2 linked regions of the Gimesia benthica genome follow. The protein of the gene in region 1 interacts with the protein of each later gene in a pairwise test. Links are inferred from orthologs where the notes say so. Each region holds a gene or a part of one and is shown on either strand. Other genes may lie near its edges.

Region 1 (5,689 bases):
TACATTCCCCGTGATTGGTCCAAATGAAGAGGTCGTGGGCGTCATTCGCTATCAGGATCTGAGTAATACCCTGTTTGACCCCAAGATTGGTTCCCTGGTCCGCGCGGCTGACCTGGCGAATAATCTGGAAACCGTTGTTTATCCCGACGATTCCCTGGCACGGGTCTGGAGCAAATTTCGCGAAGGTTCCTACGATTGTCTGCCGGTTGTTTCACGCGAACAGCCGCATCGCATGCTGGGGGTCATCAGACGCTGGGAAATTCTGAAATACTACATCAAGGGGCACCGGTCGGCCCAGAATCAGGATGGTAAATAGATCGCATTCATCAGGCTGTCGTTCAACCGTTGCGATTTGGGGGAAAACCACTAAACTTGCAGATACTGGCGGAAGAACCAGTCATTTTTTACTACCATCAAAGTATTTACATAGAGGATTCGTGACGTGAGTCGAGTTGCCCTGATCACTGGAATTAATGGCCAGGATGGATATTACCTTTCCCGGTTCCTGGAAAGTAAAGACTATGAAGTCCATGGGATCACATCCTGCAGTAAGCCAGGGATCGGAGAACCCCCTCATAACTGCTATTATTGTGATTTCGCAGAAGGCTCGAATCTGAATGAAATTCTGGATCGGGTCAAGCCCGACGAAGTCTATCACCTGGCCGCCCAGAGTCACGTCCGCCTCTCGTTTGACATTCCGGTTTACACCGCGGAAGTCACAGGTGTCGGCACTCTGCGTCTGCTGGATGCGATCCGGTATTATGAGCAGCAGAGTGGCAAGCAGGTCCGTTTCTACCAGGCATCTTCCAGCGAGATGTTTGGTAAGGTCGTTGAGACTCCTCAGAGCGAGACCACGCCGTTCCATCCCCGCAGCCCGTACGCCTGTGCCAAGGTCTTTTCCTACTGGTTGACGATTAACTATCGTGAATCTTACAACATGTTTGCCTGTAACGGCATCCTGTTTAATCACGAATCGCCGCGACGGGGGGAAGCCTTTGTGACCCGCAAGATTACCAAGGCCATCGCACGTATCAAACTCGGGATGCAGGACAAACTTTATCTGGGAAATATCGACGCGAAGCGGGACTGGGGTTTCGCCGGCGATTATGTCGAAGCGATGTGGCTGATTCTCCAGCAGGAGAAACCGGATGACTTTGTGATCGGAACCGGCGAAACGCATTCGGTTCGTGAATTTCTGGAAGCCGCCTTCGGTTCTGTCGGACTCGACTGGCGAAAATATGTTGAAATCGATCCGCAGTTTTATCGACCTGCAGAAGTCGAACTGCTTTGTGCGGACCCCACCAAAGCCCGTGAAAAGCTCAAATGGGAACCTAAAGTCACCTTTGAAGAACTCGCACGCCTGATGGTCGAAGCCGACCTCAAACAGGCGGAACAGGAAAAACTGCTCAAAGAGTCTGATTCCTGACCTGCCTGCGCTTCCACTGATTCATTGCGGATATTTCCATGAGCGTTCAAAAAGAAATTGAAGAGCTGCGTCAGCAGCTCGAGCATCATAACCGGCTGTATTACATTCAGGCGAAGCCGGAAATATCCGACCGCGAATTCGATAAGATGATGAAGCGGCTGGAGCAGCTCGAGGAAGCACATCCGGAGTATGATTCCCCCGATAGCCCTACTAAAAAAGTGGGTGGGGCACCGATAGAGGGGTTTCAGACGATTGCCCATCGTCTGCCGATGCTCTCGATCGACAACATCTTTGAACTGGATGGTCTCAAGGAATTTGAAACCCGCATCTGTAAACTGCTTGGAGAAGAGCAGGTCGAACTGACGGCCGAGTATAAAATTGACGGTGTCGCAGTCTCCCTGGTCTATGAAAACGGGCACCTCGTACAGGGAGTGACCCGCGGCGATGGCCAGTCTGGGGATGACATCACCCACAACGTCCGCACCATTGGTGGAGTTCCTCTGCGCCTGAATGCAAAAAAGCCTCCCGCGCTGCTGGAAATCCGGGGAGAAGCTTACATCAGCAATTCTGATTTCCAGGTGCTCAATGTAGAAATGCAGGAGCAGGGGAAAGAACCGTTTGCCAACCCGCGCAACACAACAGCAGGCGGTTTGAAACTGCTGGACCCGAAACTGTGTGCAAAACGTAAAATCCGTTTTTTTGCGCACGGTATCGGAGCGGTTGAAGGTGTTGATTTTCAGACGCATGTCAAATATCTCGACGCGATTCAAGAAATGGGTATCCCGGCGACACCCAACGTTAAGGCTTTTCCCAACCTGGAAAAGACCATGGAACATGCCCAGACCATGATGGATGACCTGCACTCGCTCGACTTTGAGGTTGACGGGATTGTGCTTAAGGTCAATCGCTTTGATCAGCGCGATCAACTGGGCAATACGTCCAAGAGCCCGCGGTGGGTCGTGGCGTATAAATGGGAACGATATGAAGCGGTCACCCGGGCAGAATCGATTGTCTTCCAGGTGGGTAAAACCGGAACGGTGACTCCGGTAGCTAACCTGGAACCGGTCCAGATCGCCGGGACCACGGTTTCTCGGGCCAGTCTGCACAATCGAGATGAAATGCAGCGGCTGGGGATTCAGATCGGCGACTGGGTCGTCGTGGAAAAAGCCGGCAAAATCATTCCACACGTGGTGCGTGTGGAAGAGCATCGCCGGGATGGCTCTCAGCAGGAACTCGAATTCCCCACGCATTGCCCTGAATGTAATACGGAACTGGTTCAGGATGAAGGGGGCGTTTACATTCGCTGTCCTAATCCGGAATGCCCCGCTACGGTTCGCGAGACTCTCCGCTATTACGCTTCGCGTCAGGCGATGGATATCGAAGGCATGGGCATCAAGATGATCGAGCAGTTGCTGGAATCCGGATTGCTTAAGGGACTGGCCGACATCTATCGTCTTGACGAACATTACGAAGATCTGATTAACCTCGAACGCCAGGGAGAAAAGTCGATCGATAATCTGCTGGCAGGCATCGAAAGTTCCAAGCAGCAGCCGCTCTGGCGGTTACTCACGGGGCTGAACATCAGGCATGTGGGGGCCAGTAATGCCCGGATTCTCGAACGGGAATTCGGAACCATCGACGAGATTACCAAACAGAGCGAGGAAGACCTGGCGGATGTGAATGAGATTGGTCCCGTGATCGCTGGTTCTGTGTATAACTTCTTCCACTCCGATTTCGGTCAAAAGCTGATTGCAGATCTTAAGGAAGAGGGGCTGAATATGGGGACACCGGTTTCCAAACAGGAAAAGCCCGCTGGTGCCCTCGAAGGTAAGACCGTGGTTGTCACCGGCACTCTATCGCGATTTACCCGTGATCAAGCTAAGGAGTTCATCGAGAAACACGGAGGCAAGGCCTCGGGATCGGTATCTTCGAAAACGGATTACCTGGTAGCGGGGGAGAATGCCGGTAGTAAACTGACGAAAGCACAGTCGTTGGAAGTACCCGTTCTTTCGGAAGATGAATTTCTGGCGCTGCTGGGTGAGGACTAAGGTGTCAGACTGAAGGAATGACGGTCTGCGTCAGATTCATCTGAGACAATCGATCCAGTCGTTGCGTTAGATTGAATTCATCAGCATACAGTGACTCCAGATCCCAGAGATCCATCAGCACCCGCCCCTGACGTAATTGCAGGCATTGTTCCAGCACACTTTCAACGGAAGAAAGTTGGGGAATAGAAAACTCACCTGTGGACTGCAGACGTTCAAGCATGCCGTTCCCCGGTCGAGTGGGAATGATGGCACAACAACTGACGCCGAGTGAAAATGCATATTCGACGGAGCGAATCGCCCATTCACTACCCTCCGCCTCATTCAGAAACGGAGGTTTCAGCAGAATGAACGCGCGGACTTCAATAGCGTGCTCTCTCAGGAAAGAAACAGCCCGGGCAAAGTCGTCTAAGGTCATGCGTTTGTTGAGAGCCGGCAGTACTTCGGGATGAATCGTCTCCAGTCCCAGCGCGATTTCCAGTTGACCGGGGATCTGTTGTTGGAACTCCGGGCAGGCCTGATTGCAGAGCAGGGGATGATTCTCGAGGATTACACGTTCAAAAGGCTGGATCAGTTCCGCGATTTCAGGCAGGTCCTCGGGGGGAATCGCTTTGGCGTCGAAGAAATTACCACTGTTGTAAAGCTTGATCTGGGTGGCAGGGGGCAGCTGTTTCAGGGCGTAGCGGATCTGCTCAGGAATGGCGCCCGGGGAAACGCGATTATCGGTCGTGTTCTTCCAGAGGTCGCACATCAGGCAGCGAAAAGGGCATTCACGGTTCGTCAGGAAGATCGTCGAAATCTCTACCGGATGGCCTGCGGCGGACGCCTCTCGTTCATTCAGAAATGCATAAGGTTGGGACTGCGAGACTTCGTTTTTCGGACCCCGGGCCTGCAGGATCTCCTGATCGTGAAATTGTCGAACAGGCAAACTCATGATATGTGGCGGCTATCCTCAGAATCAGGAAGGCTGCTGGAACAGCGAAAGCAGAGTCTCACGATAGACGGTCTCTGATTCAGCAAAGACATTCTCGTAAGAGTCGCCATTCAGGCTCCCCTCCTGAAAACGCCGTTTCGGATAAACGGGCATGGAGAGTCCGGTGACCTGTTTGATTCCCCGGCAAACGATGTCCCCTTTGAGAGCATACAGTTTACGGGGATCCCAGTCGGTCAGTTCGATAAAGGGAATCCCCTCGGCGACTTCGATGACGTTCGGCAGTGCATAGGGACTGAAACCCTGGAAGCCCAGTGAGCGGGCAGGGGCATAAGTGCGGACGTGACCGCGACTCTGTCCCCCCGAATAGGTCAATGAGTGCTTGACCGCTTCCACTCCCCAGCCTTCCTGGTAGAGCATCAGATTATTCAGCACGCTGCGAATCGTCAGCTCCGGATTCGCTTCGATCGGATAGTCTTTCAGGTTTTCATCGCCACCATCGCCGTCGATGAGGTGCTTCCAGTGGGGATATTGCTCGCGAATCTTTTTGCACAGGGCGTACGTCATCATCGCCGCCTGCACGTCCAGCTCTTTATAGTCTTCGACGACTTTGATTGTTTCTTTATAGTCCAGCGCATCTACCGGGACCTGCATGATTTCCAGGAACAGACTCAAATTCAACTGGTCCAGAAATTCATAAGCCTGTCTGCAGTCGCTGCCCTCACCATCGACAGAGAGCGAGAACGCTTTGAGACGGGACGGAGATTCCCCTCGCGTAATCAACGCGTGATACAGCAGCAGGAAGATCGCACCGCTGTCAATTCCTCCCGAAAACAGAACTCCGATTGGCTCCTGCTGAGGAATGGTGTCCAGCCAGCGATGTATTTCCTGAGAGACAGCGCTGATATACGCTTTGCCGATATCATCAAGCTTATTCGACAGTCGGTTTCGCTCGGGAGTAAAGTAGCGCGTTGCCTGTGGATTCGGGTCCGGACAGCCGATCAACTGCAGCTCGATCAGATAGTGGGCGGGAACCATCCGCGTGTAGGAGGGATGGAACTGGTTGTCGAGGCCTTCACTCTTGAGGAATTCGTAGATCTCATCAATACGTTCGGCGATTACCAGACAGGGACCTTCCGCCCGTTTCGCCAGGAAGAAACGCATGGGTCTGCCGATGGAGCGTGCCATGCGAACACGTGTTCCCTCCTTGTGGACCAGGGCAAACTGCCCATCGATCTCCCTGATCTGTTCAGGAGAACCACTGCCCACACGTTGCGTGGCTTCTTC
Region 2 (3,504 bases), 4.5 Mb from region 1 along the record:
TACAGGCTTTTTAGATGAAAATAAAGCAACTTCGGAGAGCCTCATTTCATAGATAATATGGACTTTCATTTTTGCAATTCTGGGTTAAGGACAACATCATAGTGGCAGATCTTTTTCACATCCCAACAGACGCAAAAACAGCGCAGCAGGTCCCGCTGCGCTGCAAGCCTGCCTCTGACTGCTCCCCGGATGAACGCCGCTTACTTCACAACGAAGTTGATCAACCGGCCGGGAATGACGACCGCTTTGACAATCGTCTTGCCTTCCAGGTATTTGGCGATGGTCTCGTCCTGCTCCGCGGCCTGCTGCATCGCTGCCTGGTCCGCATCGGCGGCTACTGAGATCTTGGAACGCAATTTTCCATTCACCTGCACCGGCACTTCGACCACCGATTCCTGCAGCAACGCTTCGTCATACTGCGGCCAGTCGGCGTAAGCCAGCGACTCGGTATGACCGAGGATGCTCCAGAGTTCCTCGGCGATGTGCGGTGCGAACGGGGAGAGCAACAGGAGGAAATCAGAAAGCACCGAACGCGAACGCGTCTTCTGCTGCCCCATCGCATTTACGAATTCCATCATGCGGCTGATGGCCGTATTGAACGAGAGCTTCTCGATATCTGCGGACACCGCTTTGATGGTCTTGTGCAGAATCCGCAACTGTTCTTCCGAAGGATCTGCGTCGGTCACGCTCTCGTTCAACTGCAACTCTTCGGCACGTTCATCGATGATCAATCGCCAGACGCGACCGAGGAAACGACAGACGCCGTCCACGCCACTCATGCTCCAGGGCTTGGTTGCTTCGAGCGGTCCCATAAACATTTCGTACATCCGCAAGGAGTCGGCACCGTACTCGTCCACCACAAAGTCGGGATTGACCACGTTGCCCCGCGACTTCGACATCTTATGCGCGCGGCTGTTGACGAAGATCTCCGGTTCACCCACGAGCACGAAATCTTCGCCCGCTTTTTCTACCTGCTCCGATTCGAGTTTGATCGGCGTGGCTGGTTCACCTGAGTTCTTAATGGCCCATTTTGTGTCGGACTCATCCGATTCTTCCACGTCTTTCGCGGAGATCCAGGAGCCGTCGGCTTTCTGGAAGCCGGTCAACTCGACGTCGCCGAGAATCATCCCCTGGTTCACAAGCTTCTGGAACGGTTCGGGGCAGGTCACATAACCGCGGTCGAACAACACCTGATGCCAGAAGCGGGCATAGAGCAGGTGCAACACCGCGTGCTCACCACCGCCGATATAGAGGTCAACGGGCAACCACTGTTTTTCAATCTCGGGATCGATAAACCGCTCCCCGTTTTTCGGATCGGCATACCGCAAGTAGTACCAGCAGGATCCCGCCCATTGCGGCATGCTGTTGACCTCCCGCATCAAACGGGTGCCGTCCGCGTCGGTTTTGTACAACCACTCTTCAGGGGCGACAGACAACGGCGGTTCCGGAGTTCCTGTCGGCTTGAATTCCTTCAACTCGGGAAGTTCAACGGGCAAATTATCTTCTGCCTCGGCCCGCATCAAACCGGTGATGTTGCCTTCCGCGTCGAGTTCATGCCAGATCGGGAACGGCTCGCCCCAGAAGTGCTGACGACTGAAGAGCCAGTCCCGCAACCGGTAATTGACGGCCCCTTTCCCCACGCCCTGACTGACGAGGTCCGCGGTAATCTGTTTCTTGAAGTCAGCCGTCGGCGTGCCGTCAAAGTCACCTGAGTTAATCGCGGTTCCGAACCCGGAAAACGGGGTACGTTTCTGACCGTCAATCTCGGCTTCGAGCGCCTGTTCGTCTTTGGACGGTGTGTAGTCCGCGGGCGGTTCGACAACGGCGATGATCGGCAAATCGAATTCCACCGCGAATTCCCAGTCGCGCAAGTCGTGCGCGGGAACCGCCATGATGGCACCGGTGCCGTAACTGCTCAAGACGTAGTCCGCAATCCAGACCGGCACCCGCGCCCCGTTGACCGGGTTGACTGCGTAGCTGCCGGTAAAGACGCCCGTCTTCTCCTTGGCGAGATCGGTTCGGTCGAGATCGCTCTTGAGGGCCGCCTGTTTGCGATAAGTGTCGACAGCTGCTTTCTGTTCGTCGGAGGTCAAACGATCCACGAACGGATGCTCGGGCGCCAACACCATGTAGGTGGCTCCGTACAACGTGTCCGGTCGGGTCGTGTAAACCCGCAACACGTCGGCTTCCTGATCTTCCGGGAATCCCTCGCCACTGCGTCGGGTCTTCCAGGCAGAGAACGCGGCATCGAGATCGTCGCTGTCTTCTCCCGAGCCGATAAAGAAATCGACCTCGGCCCCTTCACTGCGGCCAATCCAGTTGGTCTGAAGCGACTTGATCGAATCGGACCAGTCGAGACCTTCGAGGCCGTCCACGAGACGATCGCCGTATTTGGTGATCCGCAACATCCACTGCCGCAAGGGAACCCGCTCGACCGGATGGCCGCCCCGTTCACTCTTGCCGTCGATGATCTCTTCATTCGCCAATACGGTTCCCAACTTCGGGCACCAGTTGACCGGCGCTTCATGCTGGTAAGCGAGACGCTGACGATCCTGGTAGCGGCGGACCGCTTCTGCTCCCGCGGCCTGCACTTTTTCAGGAATCGGCAATTCGCTGATCGGGCGAGCCCGCCCCGTGCGTTCTTTCCCGTCCGGCCCGGTCCACTTGCATTCATTGTCGAACCAGGAATCGAACAACTGGAGGAAGATCCACTGCGTCCAGCGGAAGTAATCGGGATCGGTCGTGGAGAATTCACGACTCCAGTCGTAACTGAAGCCGAGCATCTTCAACTGGCGGCGGAACGTATCAATGTTTTTCTGCGTCGTAATCCGCGGCGGGGTACCGGTTTTGATCGCGTGCTGTTCCGCGGGCAAGCCGAAGGCGTCCCAGCCCATCGGGTGCAAGACCTGCTTCCCCTGCATGCGGGCATGACGACAGACAATATCGGTGGCGGTGTAACCTTCCGGATGCCCCACGTGCAGACCATCGCCCGACGGATAGGGAAACATATCGAGAACATACAGCTTGTCTTTCCCTTCAACAAAGTCTCCCGTTTTGAAGGTTTCGTGCTGGTCCCAATAGGCTTGCCATTTGGTTTCAATCCGCTTGGCGTCATAGCGAGGCATGGTATCCGGTCTTCCTGATTCGTTGGGCACACGGGCCCGGTCAAAGATTTAAAATTCAACAGCCTGGAAACGTTTTCCCGGTCGTACAGGGTAACAGACAGACAGGTTGGCTGTCAGTGATATCTACAAGAATAGAGTAAGTTTAGCTATCCTCGGAAACTTTGCAATTCTGCCTGTTTTTGAGATCGAGGGTTTCTTTACAGTCCTCGATTTGTCAAAATGGACGGGCTTAGAATCCGCCCCAGAACAATCCGATTTTTGACACTTAAAATACGGCTCAGACCGGGAGTAAACATAATGGCAGTTCCTTCAGAGACCCAATTCAACCAGGAAACCAGCAGACGCGAATTTCTGAAATCAGCCTCACTGGCCGGTTTCG

The links. Proteins that work in one complex are often made in the same cells at the same time.
Region 2: the proteins of ligA (region 1) and leuS interact in binary tests that used the Escherichia coli proteins (3 or more experiments, as listed by UniProt). The link is inferred for Gimesia benthica from one-to-one orthologs.

The regions. Positions count from the first base shown.
Region 1 is NZ_CP043930.1:7,779,791-7,785,479, forward strand. The notes cover bases 1,046-3,969. They hold ligA (NAD-dependent DNA ligase LigA), read left to right. Parts: upstream 1,046-1,464; coding sequence 1,465-3,474; downstream 3,475-3,969. Other genes in these bases: gmd (GDP-mannose 4,6-dehydratase), read left to right, coding at 1,046-1,426; F1728_RS30340 (radical SAM protein), read right to left, coding at 3,479-3,969. Also shown: F1728_RS30325 (cation:proton antiporter domain-containing protein), read left to right, coding at 1-316; more of gmd, read left to right, coding at 443-1,045; more of F1728_RS30340, read right to left, coding at 3,970-4,405; F1728_RS30345 (asparagine synthase-related protein), read right to left, coding at 4,430-5,689. UniProt on the Escherichia coli protein: DNA ligase that catalyzes the formation of phosphodiester linkages between 5'-phosphoryl and 3'-hydroxyl groups in double-stranded DNA using NAD as a coenzyme and as the energy source for the reaction.
Region 2 is NZ_CP043930.1:3,243,573-3,247,076, forward strand. It holds leuS (leucine--tRNA ligase), read right to left. Parts: upstream 3,126-3,504; coding sequence 201-3,125; downstream 1-200. Other genes in the region: F1728_RS12270 (hypothetical protein), read right to left, coding at 1-69; F1728_RS12280 (sugar phosphate isomerase/epimerase family protein), read left to right, coding at 3,423-3,504.